Regions from separate parts of the Caulobacter sp. DWR2-3-1b2 genome, predicted to be linked through region 2. Evidence: predicted binding sites of a transcription regulator. Region 2 holds the regulator's gene; each other region holds the start of a gene.
What was found. Region 2 encodes LexA, which represses DNA repair genes until DNA is damaged. Its sites were predicted from a motif close to ATGTTCNCNANNTGTTCT; they were not measured.
Positions count from the first base shown of each region.

Region 1: a site for LexA is predicted at 1,980-1,997, ahead of ACP694_RS17880 (ImuA family protein). Genes of this name have one in related genera too.
Region 3: a site for LexA is predicted at 1,468-1,485, ahead of ACP694_RS01630 (YifB family Mg chelatase-like AAA ATPase). Genes of this name have one in related genera too.
Region 4: a site for LexA is predicted at 2,210-2,227, ahead of ssb (single-stranded DNA-binding protein). Genes of this name have one in related genera too.

Region 1 covers NZ_JAFCUC010000007.1:197,886-202,265, forward strand. The annotation lists gene serA (phosphoglycerate dehydrogenase) at 1-1,216, shown strand, start outside; gene ACP694_RS17875 (VanZ family protein) at 1,500-1,865, shown strand; gene ACP694_RS17880 (ImuA family protein) at 2,011-2,790, shown strand; gene ACP694_RS17885 (Y-family DNA polymerase) at 2,987-4,372, shown strand.
Region 2 covers NZ_JAFCUC010000003.1:8,375-12,754, reverse strand. The annotation lists gene ACP694_RS09350 (ComEC/Rec2 family competence protein) at 1-866, shown strand, start outside; gene ACP694_RS09345 (glutathione S-transferase family protein) at 876-1,523, shown strand; gene ACP694_RS09340 (GFA family protein) at 1,573-1,971, shown strand; gene lexA (transcriptional repressor LexA) at 2,098-2,805, opposite strand; gene ACP694_RS09330 (methyltransferase family protein) at 2,949-3,542, shown strand; gene ACP694_RS09325 (serine hydrolase domain-containing protein) at 3,549-4,380, opposite strand, start outside.
Region 3 covers NZ_JAFCUC010000001.1:337,895-342,274, forward strand. The annotation lists gene ACP694_RS01630 (YifB family Mg chelatase-like AAA ATPase) at 1-1,402, opposite strand, end outside; gene gshB (glutathione synthase) at 1,538-2,491, opposite strand; gene ACP694_RS01640 (SirB1 family protein) at 2,961-3,776, opposite strand; gene ACP694_RS01645 (YraN family protein) at 3,773-4,180, opposite strand; gene rsmI (16S rRNA (cytidine(1402)-2'-O)-methyltransferase) at 4,177-4,380, opposite strand, start outside.
Region 4 covers NZ_JAFCUC010000003.1:210,804-215,183, forward strand. The annotation lists gene ACP694_RS10285 (aldehyde dehydrogenase family protein) at 1-1,244, shown strand, start outside; gene ssb (single-stranded DNA-binding protein) at 1,616-2,122, opposite strand; gene ACP694_RS10295 (hypothetical protein) at 2,274-2,663, opposite strand; gene ACP694_RS10300 (hypothetical protein) at 2,679-3,350, opposite strand; gene ACP694_RS10305 (hypothetical protein) at 3,461-4,380, opposite strand, start outside.

The DNA of each region.
Region 1 (4,380 bases), on a different contig from region 2:
CGCCAGCACCCAGGCCGGCAAGTGGGAAAAGAACCGCTTCATGGGCGTGGAGCTGTACGCCAAGACCCTGGGCCTGATCGGCGCCGGCAACATCGGCGGCATCGTCGCCGACCGCGCCCTGGGCCTGAAGATGAAGGTCGTGGCCTATGACCCCTTCCTGTCGCCCGAGCGCGCCGTCGAGATGGGCGTCGAGAAGGTCGAGTTGGACGAGCTTCTGGCCCGCGCCGACGTCATCACCCTGCACACCCCGCTGACCGACAAGACCCGCAACATCCTGTCGGCCGACGCGCTTAAGAAGACCAAGAAGGGCGTGCTGATCGTCAATTGCGCCCGGGGCGGCTTGGTCGATGAGGTCGCCCTGCGCGAACTGCTCGACAGCGGCCATGTGGGCGGCGCGGGTTTCGACGTCTTCACCGAGGAGCCGGCCAAGGCCAATCCGCTGTTCGGCTCCGACCGCGTGGTGGCCACCCCCCACCTGGGCGCCAGCACCAACGAGGCCCAGGAGAACGTCGCCCTGCAGGTCGCCGAGCAGATGAGCGACTATCTGCTGACCGGCGCGGTGACCAACGCTCTCAACAGCCCCTCGGTCAGCGCCGAGGAGGCCCCCAAGCTGAAGCCCTTCGTGGCCCTGGCCGAGAAGATCGGCGCCCTGGCCGGCCAGATGGTCGACTTCGGCATTCTGGCGATCGACATCGCCTATGAGGGCGAGGTGTCCAACCTCAACGTCAAGCCGATGACCTCGGCCGCCTTGGCCGGCATCCTCAAGCCGATGCTGGCCGAGATCAACATGGTCTCCGCGCCCGCCGTGGCCAAGGAGCGCGGCATCACCGTCTCCGAGAGCCGCCAGGAGGTCAGCCCCACCTATGACAGCCTGATGCGCATCACCATCACCACCGAAAAGGGCAAGCGCGCCTTTGCCGGCACGGTGATCGCCGGCGCGCCGCGCATGGTCGAGGTCAAGGGCATGGAACTGGACGCCGGCTTCGCCCCGGCCATGCTCTATATCAACAACCTCGACAAGCCGGGCTTCATCGGCGCGCTGGGCATGCTGCTGGGCGAGGCGGGCGTCAACATCGCCACCTTCAACCTGGGCCGCCTGTCGGCCGACGAAGACGCCATTGCCCTGGTCGGCGTCGATCAGGCGCCGGACGAGGCCCTGCTGGCCAGGATCCAGGCCCTGCCGCACGTCAAGGAAGCCCGCGCCCTGACGTTCTGATCGCCCTGTCCTTCTCCCCTTGCGGGAGAAGGTGGCGGTGTAGCCGCCGGATGAGGGGTCTCTCAGAAGCCTTCGCCGCGTCCAGCCTGACCGCTGGGCGCGGCGGTTTTCGTTGGCGCGACCCCTCACCCGACGGCCTTCGGCCGCCACCCTCTCCCGCAAGGGGAGAGGGAAAAGAGTGCAGATGCCGTGCACTCTGCGAGGGGATGCGGCCAAGGCCCCGCTTGGCCATTTTCAAGCCGCACGGGACCGGCTAGGTGCGAGCGTCCAGCCAGGAGTTTCGATGTCCCTCCGCGCCCGTAAGATCAACCGCCTGATCTTCATCGTCTTCCTGGCCGCGTCGGCCTACGCCCTGGCCCGGGCCCTGCTGCCGGACAATGACAGCATCGGCCTGATCCCCTGGGACAAGGCCAAGCACTTCATCGTCTTCTATGTACTGAGCATCCTGGCAAGCCTGGCCCTGCCGCTGAGCCGCTTGCACCGCATCGGCCTGGTGATCCTGGCGTTCGGCGGGGCGATCGAGATCCTGCAGGCCTTCGTCGGCCGCGACGCGTCGTGGTTCGACCTGTTCGCCGACGCCTGCGGCATCAGCGCCGCGTTCGGTCCGATGCTGGTCAGCAAGTGGTGGAGGACCGAGGCGCGGTTTTAGGACCCACGCCGCCCGCGCTCCCCCCGCCGTGGAAGCCTCGTCTCCTGGCGGCTTCACACGGCCATTTTGACGCACAATGCAGGGCTCCGCTTGACTCTCCAAGTCCGTAAGGCCAGAACAAAAGTGGAACATTGGAGTGTGAGATATGGCCGGGGCGACCGACGCCCTTCCGGCTTTGAGAGCCCAGATCGCCGCCTTGCAAGCGGGGACTCGGACTCCACCTCCCGTCCTGCCATTCGGCGATCCGCGCATCGACGGCTGTTTTCCAGCTGGCGGTCTTCCGCGCGGGGCCTGGCACGAAGTGGGCGGCGCGGGCTTGGGGGAAGAAACCAGCGCGGCCCCGACGGCGTTTTCCGCCTTGCTGCTCCGACCCCTGGCCACCCAAGGCGCGGTGGTCTGGGTGATGCGGCGCGACGACCTGCACGTCCCGGGCCTGGTGAACCTGGGCTTTCCGTCCGAGCGGCTGATCCTGGTCAAGGCCCGCGATGAGGCCGAGGTGCTGGCCGTGCTGGAAGACGCCCTCTCCACGATCGGCGTGGTTGCCGCCGTGGGTGAGGCTGAAGCGCCAGACCTCAAGGCGGGCCGCCGCCTCCAGCTAGCCTGTGAGAAGCGAGGCTCGATCGGCGTGCTCCTGCGTCGAAGACCGTTTGGCGGGCCAGTGGGCAAGATGCGCGAGGTCTCTGGCTCGGCCGCCCAGACCCGCTGGCGCATCACCGCCGCGCCCAGCCAGCCGCCGCCAGGCGACCTTGGCCTGGGCCCGCCGCGCTGGCGGGTCGAACTCGAACGGTGCCGGGGCGGACGTCCCGGGGCCTGGATCCTCGAAAAAGCGGAGGCCGCCCATGGCCCGCATCCTTTCCGTCTGGTGTCGCAACTGGCCGATCACGACGTGGTTGAGGAAGACTCCGAATTTCAGCGGGTCGGGTGAGTCCTCCCCCCATGGGGGAGGTGATCGCGTAGCGATCGGTGGGGGGAGTGATCGGAAGGTCGATCCAGCCACGGGCCGTCAGTATAATTCTCCCCCCTCCGTCGGCTACGCCGACACCTCCCCCAGGGGGGGAGGACTTGCACCGCCGCCCCTCGCCCTGATCGCCATCGAGGGCGGGACCCGACGCCTGGCCGCCGTGGACGAGGCGGCGGCCGCCTGCGGTCTCTATGTCGGCCAGAAGGCCGCCGACGCCGCAGCCCTGGTCCCGGATTTGCACGGCGACGATTACGATCCCGTCGGCGACCGCGCCGCCCTGGAGATTCTCTGCGACTGGTGCGTGCGCTTCTCGCCGGCCGTGGCCATCGACGGGCCGGACGGCCTGTTCCTCGACATCGAGGGCGTCGCCCACCTGTGGGGCGGCGAGGCGGCGATGCTGGACGACCTGCTGGCCCGCCTGAACCGCTGGGGCGCGCCGGCGAGGGGCGCGATCGCCGACACCCCGGGCGCGGCCTGGGCCCTGGCCCGCTTCGCCCCCGACCGCACCATCGCCCCGCCCCGCAGCCAGGCGCCGCTGCTGGCCCCCTTGCCGGTCGCCGCCCTGCGCCTGGACGCCGCCGCCCAGGCCCAGCTGCCGCGGCTGGGACTGTTCCATGTGGGGCAACTTCTGGGCCTGCCGCGCGCCCAACTGGCGCGACGGTTTGGCATGGCCCTGACCCTGCGGCTGGACCAGGCCCTGGGCGCGGCGAGCGAGGCCTTGCGCTTTCAGCGGCCGGCTACGCCCTGGTGCGACCGGCTAGCCTTCTTCGAACCGATCAGCGCGCCGGATGACCTGGGGCGCGTTGTTGGCGACGCCGTGGCCCTGATCTGTCGGCGGCTTGAAGAGGAGGGGCAGGGCGCGCGGCGCTTCGAGATCGTTTTCCACCGTCTCGATGGCAAGGCCATACCGATCCGGGCCGGCTTGTCGCGACCTGGCCGCGACGCCGGACGCGTGACACGGCTGCTGACACCCAAGCTCGATACGGTCGATCCCGGCTTTGGCGTCGAAGTGGTCACGGTTTACGCCCACGAGGTCGAACGCCTGTCGACTGTCCAGGTGCGCCTGGACGCAGAGGCTGGCGCGGGGATTGACGAGAACCTGGCCCCCCTGGTCGATCGGCTGGTCAACCGCTTGGGCGGCAAGGTCTGGCGCGACGAGCCCCGGGAAAGTCATGTTCCCGAGCGGTCGGTGACGCGCCGCGCGCCGCTGGGGCCGCCGTCCGGCAAGACCTGGAATCCCGACCGTCCCCGCCCCACGCGGCTTTTCAAGCGCCCGGAGGCGATCGCGGTGATGGCCAAGCTGCCTGACGACCCGCCCATCCAATTTCAGTGGCGAGGCCAGGCCCATCGGGTGCGCCGCGCCGAGGGGCCCGAGCGGATCGGCCAAGAATGGTGGCGATCCGATTTCAACACCATCGGGCCGGCCAAGATCCGCGACTATTACCGTGTGGAGGATGAGGCCGGGGAACGGTTCTGGATCTATCGCCAGGGCTTCTACGGCGTTGGCGACGATCCCAAATGGTGGCTGCATGGCCTGTTTGGTTAGGCTGTTTC
Region 2 (4,380 bases):
GGCTGGCGGTGAGCATCGGGGCCAGTCTTGTGGCTGGCCTGGCGACAGGGCCGTTCGCCATGCAGCATTTCAACCGGGTGGCGGTCTGGGGCCTGCCGGCCAACCTGGCGGTCGCGCCGCTGTCGTCCTTCGTGATCATGCCGTTCCTGGCGATCGGGGCGGTGCTCGAAGTGTTTGGCCTGGGAGGACCGTTCCTGGCCGTGGCCGGCTGGGGCATCGACGCGATGCTGTGGATCGCCCATGGCTTCGCCAGCGCCGGCGGGGCTCAACGGGTGGTGGCCAGCGGCCCGCCCTTCACCCTGGCCCTGGCCTTTGTCGGCCTGATGTTACTGTGCCTGTGGCGCGGACGCCTGCGCTGGTTGGGCGGGCCCCTGGCCCTGGCGGTGGCGCTATGGCCCCGGCCGCCGGCGCCCGACGTCTGGATCGCGCCAGACGGAACCACGGCGGCGGTGCGCGACGGCGGCCGGGCCGTCCTGCTGCGCCCCGACGCCCGGCGGTTCGGGGCGGAGCTCTGGAGCCGCCGGCGGGGGTTGGCCGTGCCCACCGACACCGCGCGGAGTCCGTCCTATGCCTGCGATCGGCGGTCCTGCGCGCCCACCAAGACTTCGCCGGTGCCGCTGGCCCTGTCCTGGAGCAAGGCCGCTCCGGACGCCGACGTTCTCGCGGCGATGTGCGCGGACGCCGAGATCGTCGTGCTGCGCGGCTACGCTCCGATTACGCCGCCGGCCTGCCGGGACCGCATCGTGCTCGACGCGACCGATTTCGCCGTCGGCGGCGCGGCCGAGCTCTATCGCCGCGACGGTGGGTGGTGGATCGTCTGGGCCCAGCCGCTGCGGGGCGTGCGGCCGTGGACGAACACGCCATAGGGGGACGCCATGCTCAAGGTCTGGGGAAGACGCAATTCGTTGAACGTCCAGAAGGTGCTCTGGCTTATCGCCGAGCTTGACCTGCCGCATCAGCACCTTCCGGCGGGTGGTGACTTCGGCGGCCTGGACAGCCCGGACTTTCGGGAGATGAACCCGCATGGTCACGTGCCTGTCCTCGAGGACGGCGGTGTCGCGGTGTGGGAGTCGCACGCCATCCTTCGATACCTGGCTGCCACCTACGGCGAAGGGCGGTTTTGGCCAACCGACGCGGCGACGCGGGCGCCGGTCGATGGTTGGATGGACTGGTCGCAGACCGCGCTGCAGCCGGCTTTCCTGAGCGGAGTGTTCTGGGGCTTTTACAGAACGCCCGAGGTTTTGCGAGATGGGCCAGCCATCGCCCAGGCGGTGGAACGCACCCATCGCTGCCTGGGTCAGGTCGAGGCGCGACTCGAAGGTCGGGCCTTCATGATGGGCGAGGCGCTGTCCTTGGCCGACATCCCCATTGGCGCCTGTCTCTATCGCTATTTCGAGTTGGAGATCGACCGGCCGCCGCAGCCCCGTTTGCAGGCCTGGTACGACCGGCTACGGGCGCGGCCGGCCTATCGGGAGCATGTCATTATCCCGTTCGCGGAACTCAAAGGGCGTTTGGCGTTCTGAATCGCGAGGCGAGGCGAGGCGAGGCACGGGCCTGGAGACGGAGACGACTATGGAACGACAGGGCGGCTGCGCCTGCGGGGCGGTCCGATACGGCGCGGAGGGCGGGCCGCTGCGGGTCGGCATGTGCCACTGCCTGACCTGTCGCAAGCGCCACGGCGCGCCTTGCAACGCCTTCGCGGTCTTTCGGTCGGACAAGGTGCGGGTCGAGGGCGAAACCTTCGCCTGGGCGACTTCCGAGCGCGGCCGCTCGCACGGCTGCGCGGTTTGCGGCTCGCCGGTCTTCTGGCGTGAGGGCGAGGACGAGATCGAGCTTCACCTGGGCGGCTTCGACGACACCGGTCAGTTCATCCCGCAATACGAGGTCTGGGTGAAGCGCCGCGAGCCGTGGATGATGCCGCTAAACGTGCCGCAATATGCGGAAAACCGGCCGGCCGGGCTGGCGACCTAGGGACCTCGGACCGCAGCAGAGTCTGCGTGGTCTTTCGCGGATGCAAATGAGGACAGGCCAATGCGCCTGCCCCCAGCCGTGATGCAAACCCTGCTCATCCTGGCGTTCACCGGGATGGGCGAAAATCTAATGATACCGCCGGATCAGTCCCACCAGCTTGCCTTGGACCTCGACCTGGTCAGGACCGAAGATGCGGGTCTCGTACTTGGGATTGGCGGCTTCCAAGGCGATCGAGCCGCCCTTCTTGCGCAGGCGCTTGAGGGTTGCTTCCTCGCCGACCAGGGCGACGACAATCTCGCCGCTGTTGGCGGTGTCGCCCTTGCGGATGATGACATAGTCGCCGTCGAGGATGCCGGCATCAATCATCGAATCGCCCTGGACCTCGAGCACATAGTGCTCGCCGCCGCCGAGCATGGATTCGGGCACAGGCAGGCGCTCGCGTTCATGCTGGATGGCGTCGATGGGCGTGCCGGCGGCGATGCGGCCGAGGATCGGCAGTTCGCGGGTGTTGTCGGCGGCGATCTGGACGGGCGCGGCCACGGCCGGCGCCTGCCCGCCGCCTTCCAGCACTTGCGGCTTGAAGGCGCCGCGACCCTTGGGCGGGGCGGCCGTCGTGGCCTGTTGCGGCAGCTTGATCACCTCCAGCGCGCGGGCGCGGTGCGCCAGGCGGCGGATGAAGCCGCGCTCTTCCAGCGCCGTGATCAACCGGTGGATGCCTGACTTGGACGCCAGGTCGAGCGCCTCCTTCATTTCGTCGAAGGAGGGAGAGACACCGCTCTCTTTGATCCGCTCGTGGATGAACATCAGCAGCTCGTGCTGCTTGCGCGTGAGCATGTCGGCCTCGCAAGTCGTCGCGGAACAAACCGCAAACCTCTCAAATGTTCTCTAGGTGTTCTTCGTTAATGTCAAGTTGACGCGGCGATCGATGTTCGGTGTAGCTGAACGCCGTAATCTTTGCCGAGGGGAGCCTTCGCGACATGGACCACGCCTGGCTTCTGACCACGGGTTGGCCGCGCGCCTTCTGGACCAGCTACGGCGCCTTCTGCCTGTTTGAGCTGTGGGTCTGGTGGCGCGACCGGCGCACGGCCAGCGGCCAGGACGCCGACCGGGGCAGCCTGCAGGCCGTGGTCCTGATTATCGCGGCGGGGATCTTCGTCGCCTTTTATGCCGCCAACGCCTCTGAATTTGCTCGCATAATCCAGTGGAGGAGCGAGGCGCGGCTCCTGGCGCTGGTCCTGATCTGGACGGGCCTGGCCCTGCGCCTGTGGGCCATACTGACCCTCGGGGCCTTCTTCCGCCGCACCGTGCATCTGCACGACGGTCACCGGATGATCACGGGCGGCCCCTACCGGATCGTCCGCAACCCGGCCTATCTGGGCAGCCTGCTGAGCCTGGTCGGCGTTGGCCTTGGCCTGGGCAGTGGACTGTCGGTCCTGGCGCTGTTGCTGGCCGGCCTGATCGCCTTCGGGTGGCGCATACGGGTGGAGGACGCGGCGATGACGGCCCGATTCGGCGATGAGCATGTGGCCTATCGCCGGCGCAAGGCGGCGCTGATTCCCTATCTCTGGTAGCAACGCTCAGGGTGCGACAATCGCGCCATCGCCTTTTAGCTGAAGCCAATCCTCAAACGGCAGGCGATAGGCCTTGTCGAAGACCTCGGCCTGGAGCTTGAAGGGTAGGCTGCCCTCGCTGTTCCAGAGCATCACCACGCCGGTCTTCGTGGCGGGATCGAACATCATGGTCGAGCGATAGCCGGTCACCGCCCCGCTGTGGCCGATCAGGCGGCGGCCCTTGTAGGTGAAGCTGCGCATGCCCAGGCCGTAACCGGGGCGTTCCAGCGCCCGGCCCATGGCCGATCGTCCATAGGGCCGGCCGGTATTGACGCGCGGTCGCTGGATGTCCGCCAACACCGGGGCCGGCAGGACGGCGGGCGCCTGACCCATCTGCGCCTGCATCCAGCGCGCCAGATCCACGATGTTGGAATTGACGCCCGCTGCGGCGGGGATGCGGTAATAGGCCTCGACCAACGGCACGCTGCGGCCGCCACGCGAAGGCCGCGCCCAATGCTTGGCGGTCCGCAAACCGTCGATGCCGATGGTCGCGCCGGTCATGCCCAGAGGCAGGAACAGCTTCTGGCGAGCCTCCTCGGCATAGGGGCGATGGGTGGCGGTCTCGACGACCTCGCGGATCGTGTCATAGGCGATGTTCTGGTAGCTGTGGCACGTGCCGGGCGGGCAGAGCAGGGGCACGGCCTCCAGGCTTGCCCGGATCTGGCGCGGGTCTCGCCCGCCTTCGAGCCAGCCGTCATAGGCGTTGCGGGGTAGGCCAGTGCGCTGGGACAGCAATTGCTCGACCGTCAGCGCGTTCTGGGCGTCGCCCGGCAGGCGCAGGCTCGTATCGAACTTTCCC
Region 3 (4,380 bases), on a different contig from region 2:
GCGCCTCGGCGGCGCGGGTGAGCAGGGCGCGGCCGGTCTCGTCGAGGTCGGCGATCTTATCCAAGAAGCGACCCTCGGCACGGCCGTTGAGGGCCTCGGCCCCGACCGGCGCGGCCTCTCCCGTCAGGGCCATCGCCTCGGCCCGTTCCAGCTGCAGGCGGCGGGCCTGGGCGACGCGGGCGGCGACCTCCGCCGTGCCCTCGCTGGGGGGCGGCAGAGCCAAGTCGGCGGCGGTGACAGCCGGCATGTCGACGGCCAGGTCGATACGGTCCATAAGCGGCCCGCTGACCCGGCCCTGGTAGTCGCGAATGCAGCGCGGGGCCTTGCCGCAGGCGCCCCGCCCCGCCCCGCCATGGCCACAGCGGCAGGGGTTCATCGCCGCCACCAGCTGCACCCGGGCCGGATATCGGACATGGGCGTTGGCGCGGGCCACCATCACCTCGCCGGTCTCCAGCGGCCCCCGCAGGCTGTCCAGGGCCTGGGTGCCGAACTCCGGCAGCTCATCCAGGAACAGCACGCCATTATGGGCCAGCGACACCTCGCCGGGCTTGGCCTTCAGCCCGCCGCCGGTCAGGGCCGCCATGCTGGCGCTGTGGTGCGGCGAGCGGTATGGCCGCGCCCGGGTCAGCGTGCCCTTGGCGATCAGTCCGGCCACCGAATGGACCATCGAGGTCTCCAGCAGCTCGACCGAGGTCAGGGGCGGCAAGAGGCCGGGCAGACGTTGGGCGAGCATGGACTTGCCAGAGCCCGGCGGGCCGCAGAACAGCAGGTTGTGACCGCCGGCCGCCGCGATCTCCAAGGCCCGCTTGGCGTGCTCCTGGCCCTTGACGTCGCGCAGGTCGCGAAAGCCCGCCCCTTCCTCGACCGGGCCAGGCAAGGGAGCTGACAGGATCTGGCCGCCCCGGAAGTGGTTGATCAGCGCCACCAGCGAGCGGGGCGCCAGGATCCGCGTGCCACCCGCCCAGGCGGCCTCTGGTCCGCAAGCCTCCGGGCAGATCAGGCCAAGGTCCATGGCCCCGGCCGCCATCGCGGCGGGCAGGGCGCCGGCCGTGGCTGCGATCCGTCCGTCCAAGGACAGTTCACCCATCGCCGCCCAGCCGTCCAGCGCGTCGATCGGGATCACGCCCATGGCCGCCATCACCGCGAGCGCGATGGGAAGGTCGTAATGCGACCCCTCCTTGGGCATGTCGGCGGGCGCCAGATTGACGACGATCCGCTTGCCCGGCAAGGCCAAGCCCAACCCCGCGAAGGCGCCGCGCACGCGTTCGCGACTCTCGGCCACCGCCTTGTCGCCCAAGCCGACAATGACCATGATCTGCTGGCCGCCGGTCAGCTGCACCTCGACATCGACGCGGCGCGCCTCGACGCCCTCGAAAGCCACCGTGACGACTTTGGCCGCCATTGGTTTCTCGCCCCTCGCCCACTCAATCTTATCCACAAGCCAAACATGGCTGCTAGAGCGGAGCAAGAACAAAAAACGAACGTTTCAGGAAAGTGCGAAGAAGTTGTGACGATTCAGTCGTCTAGACGACGTTCTTCAGTCGGCGCTGGAGCGGATCACTTCGATACGATCCCAGAGCACCGCCGCCGCGTCGGCGCCGCCGAACCGCTTGAGCTGCTGGGCGCCGGTGGGAGACGTGACGTTGATCTCGGTCAGGAATTCGCCGATCACGTCGATGCCGACAAAGAGCAGCCCGCGCCGCTTCAGTTCCGGCGCGATGATCGCGCAGAGCTCCAGGTCGCGCGGCGTCAGCCCCACCGCCTCGGCCCGGCCGCCCACGCGCAGGTTCGACCGCACCTGGCCCGCAGCCGGCACGCGATTGACCGCGCCCACCGGCTCGCCATCGACCAGCAGAATGCGCTTGTCGCCCTTGCTGACCGCCGGCACGAACTTCTGGGCGATGACCTGCTCGCGGCTGATCATGGCGTGCAGTTCCAGCAGGGCGTCGAGATTGGGATCGTCGGCCAGCAACCGCGCCACGCCCGAGCCGCCGCCGCCGTAGAGGGGCTTGAGCACGATGTCGCCATGCCGGGCGCGAAAGTCGTAGATCGCCTCGTGGTCCGACGTGATCAGGGTCGGCGGCTGGACGCCCGGAAAGTCGGTGACGAACAGCTTCTCGGGTGCGTTACGCACCTCGGCCGGGTTGTTGACCACCAGGGTGTGGGGGTGGACCTTTTCGAGGAAGTGCGTGGCGGTGATATAGGCCATGTCGAACGGCGGATCCTGGCGCATCAGCACCACGTCGACATCGTCCTTCATGTCGAGGATTTCGACATCACCGAGTTGGGCATGCGATCCCTGCGTCTTGGTCAACACCAGCGACTGAGCGCGGGCGAACACCCGGCCGTCTTCCATCGACAGCTTGTCGGGGGTGTAGACCCACAGCCCGTGGCCCCGCGCCTGAGCTTCCCACATCATCAGGAAGGTGGTGTCGTTCTCGATATTGATCCCCTGGACGGGATCCATCTGGACGGCGACTCTCAGCGACATGGGGGCTCCGGATCAGATGCGGACGCGACGGCGCAGGCCTCGCGTGACGAACGCCTTAGTTAGGATGACCAAGACGGTAATGCGAGGAATGTTCGCCTTGTCGCGATCAAACCGGCTCGACAGCGCGCTCCACGTCTGATGGATTAAAACAAGCTTTACCCGCGGAGATGGATCCGTGCGCAGCCTCGCCTTGTACGTCGGCCTCGCCGCCGCGTTCGTCCTCGGGAGCGAGGTGCGAGCCCAAGCCATCATCGACATGCATCTGCACGCCATTCCGGCCGACAGCCAGGGACCGCCGCCCATCCGGTCGTTTCGTCCAAGAACGATGCGGCTCTGCGGGACGAGACCCTGGCGGCCCTGCGGCGCTAGAGCATTTCTCGACCTGACCGCGCCAGGCCGTGAGCTCTAATCTTCTGTTTTGAAGCATTTTTCTTGACGCGAACCGGAACCACTTCGGTCGAACAATGCGTTAGTTCAGCCGCATCCGCATCCGCTCGCGCGCCGCCCGGGCGGCTATGGCCGCGCCGCCGTCCAGGACCTGGGCGCGCGACAAGGCCTGCAACGCTCCCGCCAGCGCCCCTTGCCCTTCGCGGGCGGCGGCGACGTCGAGCCAGGGATGGTGGTCGGTGGGGTCGAGCAGGGCCCGGCGCAGGGCCGAGCGCTCGGCCCGCGCCCAGTCGCGCGATTGCTGGGCGCGGGCAAAGATATTGTTCTGTAGGCGGATCAACACGGCGCGGTCGGAGATCGGGCTCATCAGCACGTCCAGCTTGGCGGCGACGTCGGGCATCAGGCCAGTTCGCAAGGCCCGGCGCGACAGTTCCGACGGCAGCACTACCCGGCCCTCGCTGAACGGGTCCAGGGCCAGCGGGCCCTCTTCGGTCTCGATGCGCAGCAGGAAGTGACCTGGGAAATCGACGCCGTGCAAATCGAGGCCGCACGACCGGCCCGCATGCAGGTAAAACACTCCCAACGCCACAGGCAGGCCCTTGCGCCGCTGCGCCACGGCGATGATGTCGGCGTTGTCGGAATGGTCGTAGGTGATCAGGTCGCCCGACAGCCGCAAATCCCCGGCCATGGTCTCGGCCAGGGCTTCCTCGGCGGATTCCAGCTTCAGACGCTCGGTCAGGCGATCGACCGAATGGCGGGCCAGGTCGAGCACCGGCGCCGGGTCGCGATCGGGATCATCATGCACGGCGCAGGCCAGGGCTGCCTCCAGCAGCGGAAAAGCCTTGTCCGGACGATTGCCGGCGTCGGTCAGCAGGGCCTCGGCTTCCTCGCGGGTCACGATGCGGGGTTCCAGCTGTTGGGCCAGGCGTCGGGTACGTGACGCGGCCGGCGGCCGGGGGCCAGGGCGATCAGATCGAGCCGCACCGTAGCGTCGCGCAAACCCGAGCGGCTGGCGGCGATGTGGGCGCCGGCCCGCCGCAGCCGCGCCTGCTGCTCATGGGTCACCGCTTCCAAGGCTGTCTCCAGGCTGGTTCTGCGCTTGACTTCAACAACGGCCAGGACGCTTCCCCGTTGCGCCAACAGGTCGATCTCGCCCAGGGGCGTGGCCAGGCGGAAGCCGAGGATGCGGTAGCCCTTGGCGAGCAACCATAGCGCCGCCACCACCTCGGCGCGGCGGCCCGACAGGCGAGCGGCGGCTCCCCTTGCCTTTCTTTCAGGGCGGAGGGGGCGGACAGCCGTCACGAGGCTTCGTCCTTCAGGGCCAGCGCCTGGCGGTAGAGGTCGCGGCGCGGCAGGCCCAGGGCCTTGGCCACCTCGGAAGCGGCCTCGCCCAGCGGCAGGCGGGCCATCGCCTCGCGCAGGGCCGCCTCGGCGTCGCCCTCGCGGACCGGCGCCTCTTGGCCAGGACCAACCAGAATGACGATCTCGCCCTTGGGGGCCGT
Region 4 (4,380 bases), 200 kb from region 2:
TGCTGGCCCATTGCGTATCTCGCTTCCAGGAACGGTTCGACGAACTGGCCTATGCCCTGTGCATCGAAGCGGGCAAGCCGATCAACGATTCCCGGGGCGAGGTGACCCGGCTCATCGACACCTTCCGCATCGCCGCCGAAGAGTCGGTGCGGATGACCGGCGAGGTCCAGCCGCTGGACATCTCGCCGCGCGCCAAGGGCTATCAGGGCATGTGGAAGCGCGTGCCGATCGGGCCGTGCTCGTTCATCTCGCCGTTCAATTTTCCGCTCAATCTGGCGGCGCACAAGATCGCGCCCGCCCTGGCGGTGGGATGTCCGTTCGTGATGAAGCCGGCCTCGCGCACACCCCTGGGCGCGCTGATCATTGGCGAGGTGCTGGCCGAGACCGACCTGCCCAAGGGCGCGTTCTCGATCCTGCCCGCCACCCGCGACGGGGCCGACCTGTTCACCACCGACGAGCGCCTGAAGTTGCTGTCCTTCACCGGCTCGCCCGAGGTGGGCTGGGCGCTCAAGGCCAAGGCCGGCAAGAAGAAGGTGGTGCTGGAACTGGGCGGCAACGCGGCGGTGATCGTCGACCGCGACACCGACCTGCGGGACGCCGCCGACCGGATCATCTTCGGCGCCTTCTACCAGTCAGGCCAGTCCTGCATCGGCGTGCAGCGCATCCTGATCCACGACGACATCTACGACGCCCTGCGCGACCTCCTCGTCGAGAAGACCCGCGTGCTCGTCGCTGGCGATCCGCAGGACCCGAAGGTCTTCATCGGCCCGATGATCGACGAGAAGGAAGCGCGCCGCCTCGAAGGCTGGATCAATGAAGCCCGCGACGCGGGGGCCACTCTGCTCTGCGGCGGCGGTCGTGAAGGCGCGATGCTGCAGGCGACCCTGCTGGAGGGAGTCCGGCCCGGCTTGAAGGTCCGGGACGAGGAGGCGTTCGGCCCTGTCGCGGTGCTATCCCGCTTCAGCGATTTTGAAGACGCGCTGCGCGAGGTCAATGACAGCCGTTATGGCCTCCAGGCAGGCGTGTTCAGCCGAGACATCCACAAGGTGATGCGCGCCTGGGACGTGCTGGAAGTCGGCGGGATCCTGGTCGGCGACGTACCCAGCTACCGGGTCGACAACATGCCGTACGGCGGAGTCAAGGACTCGGGGCTGGGCCGCGAAGGAGTCAAGTTCGCCATGGAGGACATGACTGAAATCCGCAATCTGGTGATCCGGCGAAGGCCCGCGAACCCCGCCGGATGACGCGGGCGCCTTGAAGCCTCCAGCCGCGAGATCGGGGTTTTGACCGATGGTCACCCAGGACAGAGCCGGACATCCTCTCGCGTCGCCCGGCGGGCGACGACAGCTGCCACACCTGGGCTCGGCCAGCGACGTTCATCGCCGGCCGAGCCAGCGCATGCTCGCCTAGGCCCGGGGCCGAGAACGACCGGAGTCGCTCGCACCCCCTTTGTGGCACGAACACGCAAATGGTCGTTGAGCCCTTTCATTTACACTCGACCGTGCTGGGTTTTACCCACGCTAAGTCGACTGATTACAAGTGGGCAGACGCAATAAAAAAGTGGCCGATTCCAATGGGAAGCGGCCACTTATTACAACGTGACTCTAGAGGAAAATTAGAAGGGAATTTCGTCGTCCAAGTCGGCCGAGAAGCTCTCGCGCGGGCCGCTGGGCTGGCTGCGCGGCGCGCCGCCGCTCGAACCACCGCCGCCGCCGCCGTAGCCGCTGTCATAGCCCGGGTCACCGCCACCCGAGGCGCCTGCGCCGTCGGCCTTGCCACCGAGCATGGTCAGTTCGCCGCGGAACTTCTGCAATACGATCTCGGTGGAATATTTCTCGACGCCCGAAGCGTCGGCCCACTTACGCGTCTGGATCGCGCCCTCGATATAGATCGTCGAGCCCTTGCGCAGATAGCTCTCGGCGACCTTCACGAGATTATCGTTGAAGATCACCACGCGGTGCCATTCGGTCTTCTCCTTGCGCTCGCCCGAGGTGCGGTCGCGCCAGCTTTCCGAGGTGGCCAAACGCAGGTTAGCGACGCGGTCGCCTGAACTGAGCGTGCGGATTTCGGGGTCGGCCCCGAGATTTCCCACCAGGATGACCTTGTTGACGCTGCCTGCCATGGACGCAGTTCCCGTTTTTCGCCCGGCGACCCTATGCGCCGAAATCTGGGGAGAACGTTAACGAGTTCCTGAAAGCAAAATCAAGCTTTGTTCTGCAAACGTTCCTGTGGAGCGAGGCGGGTTATCCACCGCCTCGCCGCGTCAGCCCGCATTATTGGACTTCGCGAATGGCGCCCGGCACGGCCAAACGGCCATCGCCCGTGCGGACCAGCGACATGAACCGCGAGCCCTCATAGGTGTCGCCCAGATAGATGCCTTCCTTCTGGACGAAGATGAACTTGCCCTGATAGGCGCCCGTCAGCTCGCGGTTCTGGCTGCCCAGGCGCAGGAAGCGCAGGCGCATGCCCTCGAGGTCGGCGGCGCACTGCTCCATGCTGGGAACGTTGCTGGCCACCGGATTGTACTTCAGCGTGCCGTCCTTCTGCTCGGCGACGTGGAAACAGACCCCGGCCTCGAACGGCGCGGAGGTGCGCTTGTCGCAACCGGACAGCAGCGTGGCGGCGGCGAGCAAGGAGACAGCGGCGACGGGAAGCAAGCGCATGGTCTTTAAGTCTCTCTACGCGGACGGGATGGAGCAGCCTGGCCCCTGTTCGATGATCGGATGGAAGCTGCGGTTGTCGGACGACGACTCCACGTGGCCCGGCACCAGGCGAAGTGTCTCGTCGCCCCAACGGCCATAGGTGGCGCCGCCGGGCCTTTCGCACTTGCCGCTGTAGAGCTGCTGGGCGCAGGCGTTGAGCGTGATCTCGCCCGGCTGCTTGCGCCACTCGCTGCCTTGATAGCGCCAGCAGACAGCCAGCGGCGCGCCGGACGCGGCGACGGGGATCGGGATGACGGGGGTCGCCGACGGAGCCGGTACGGTCGGGGCCTCGGCGGGCGGCGGCAGTGGGGTCAGGACCATGCCGGCCTGGTCGGCGGCCGCCAGGGCGCCGGTCTCGTCGACGCCGACGTCGAGAGCGCCGGTGGCCACGCCGTTCTTCTTGGCGCATTCGGCCAGGGTGGTCTCGCCGACGAACTGACCGCCGACAAAGCAACGCAGCGGGCGGGTCGCGTCCAGTCTGGTCTCATCGGCGCGACCGGTCTCGACGACCAGGCCACTGCGGGCGGCGGGGGGATCGTCGGTCGAGGACTTGCTGCCATGCATCACGCCAAAGGCGATGGCGAGGCCCAGCACCAGAGCCACGGCGGCGCCGCCCAACAACACGCGTCGGTCTTTGAGAACTTCCATGATCCCTGGCTACGACGCGAGGATGACGCTTTCAAGTCCGGCGGGGCACCAAGGCGAATGGAAGCGGCCCGGAACCGGTCAAGAGCCAGTTCGGATCCGGTGAATTCGCGCTAGCCGCCGCCGGTCAGGCGGTTCAAGGCGGCCTGATAGTTGGCGACCTGGGCGGTCAGATAGGCCGGGACCTTACCGGTCGTCGCGCCCGATGAGGCGGTCGCGTCGGCGCGCTTCACCCCGTTGGCGGTGTCAGCCATTTCGCGATAGGCGGTGCGCACGGCCGACAGGGCCTTGGTCATAGCCGCGGACGCGGCCTTGCGACCGTTGTCGTCGCTGAGGTCCAGGGTGGTGTCCAGCGACAGGCCGTAGATCGGGCCCTTGCCGTCGGCCGAGATGGTTTGGCCGTGGTCGGACTTGGTGTTGCGCACGATGCCCGGCTTGAGGCCCAGCGCCTCCAGCACGTCCGTGCCGCCCTTGCCGGGCAGGACTTCGACCGTCGAAGTGGTCTGAGACGGGCTGATCCGCAGGCTACGGCTATTGCCGGAACTGACGGACTCGACCTTGGCGGCGAAGCCCGAGGCCTTGCGGATCTTGTCGGCCAGGGTGTCGAGGGTGTCGTTGGCGTCGATCTTGATTGTCGTCAGCGCGCCGCGCGCCCGGGTGCGGATCTGGAAGGTGTCGCCTGCCCGCGCCGAGGTCGATGAGACGATCTTGTCCGACTGGGTGAAGTCCATCACGCCGCGCGGCAGGCCGAAGGCGTCCAGGCTGCTGGCGCCGGACGCGTCGACCGCGATCGAGGTGGGGGTGGCGTAGCCGTCCTTGCCGGTCAGGCGCTGCTGCCAGGAGACCGTTCCCGCCGCCACGTCCAACTGGGCGACATAGCCGTCCTTGTCGCCGACCGTCGCCTGGCCGCCGAGGTCCTTGCCGGCCGCGCCGACCAGCCAGACCTGGCCGTTCGACACGGCCATGCCGGTGACGGTGTCGTCGCCCGCGCCACCGTAATAGGCCAGGGCGTCCTGGGCGGTGCTGGTCAGGT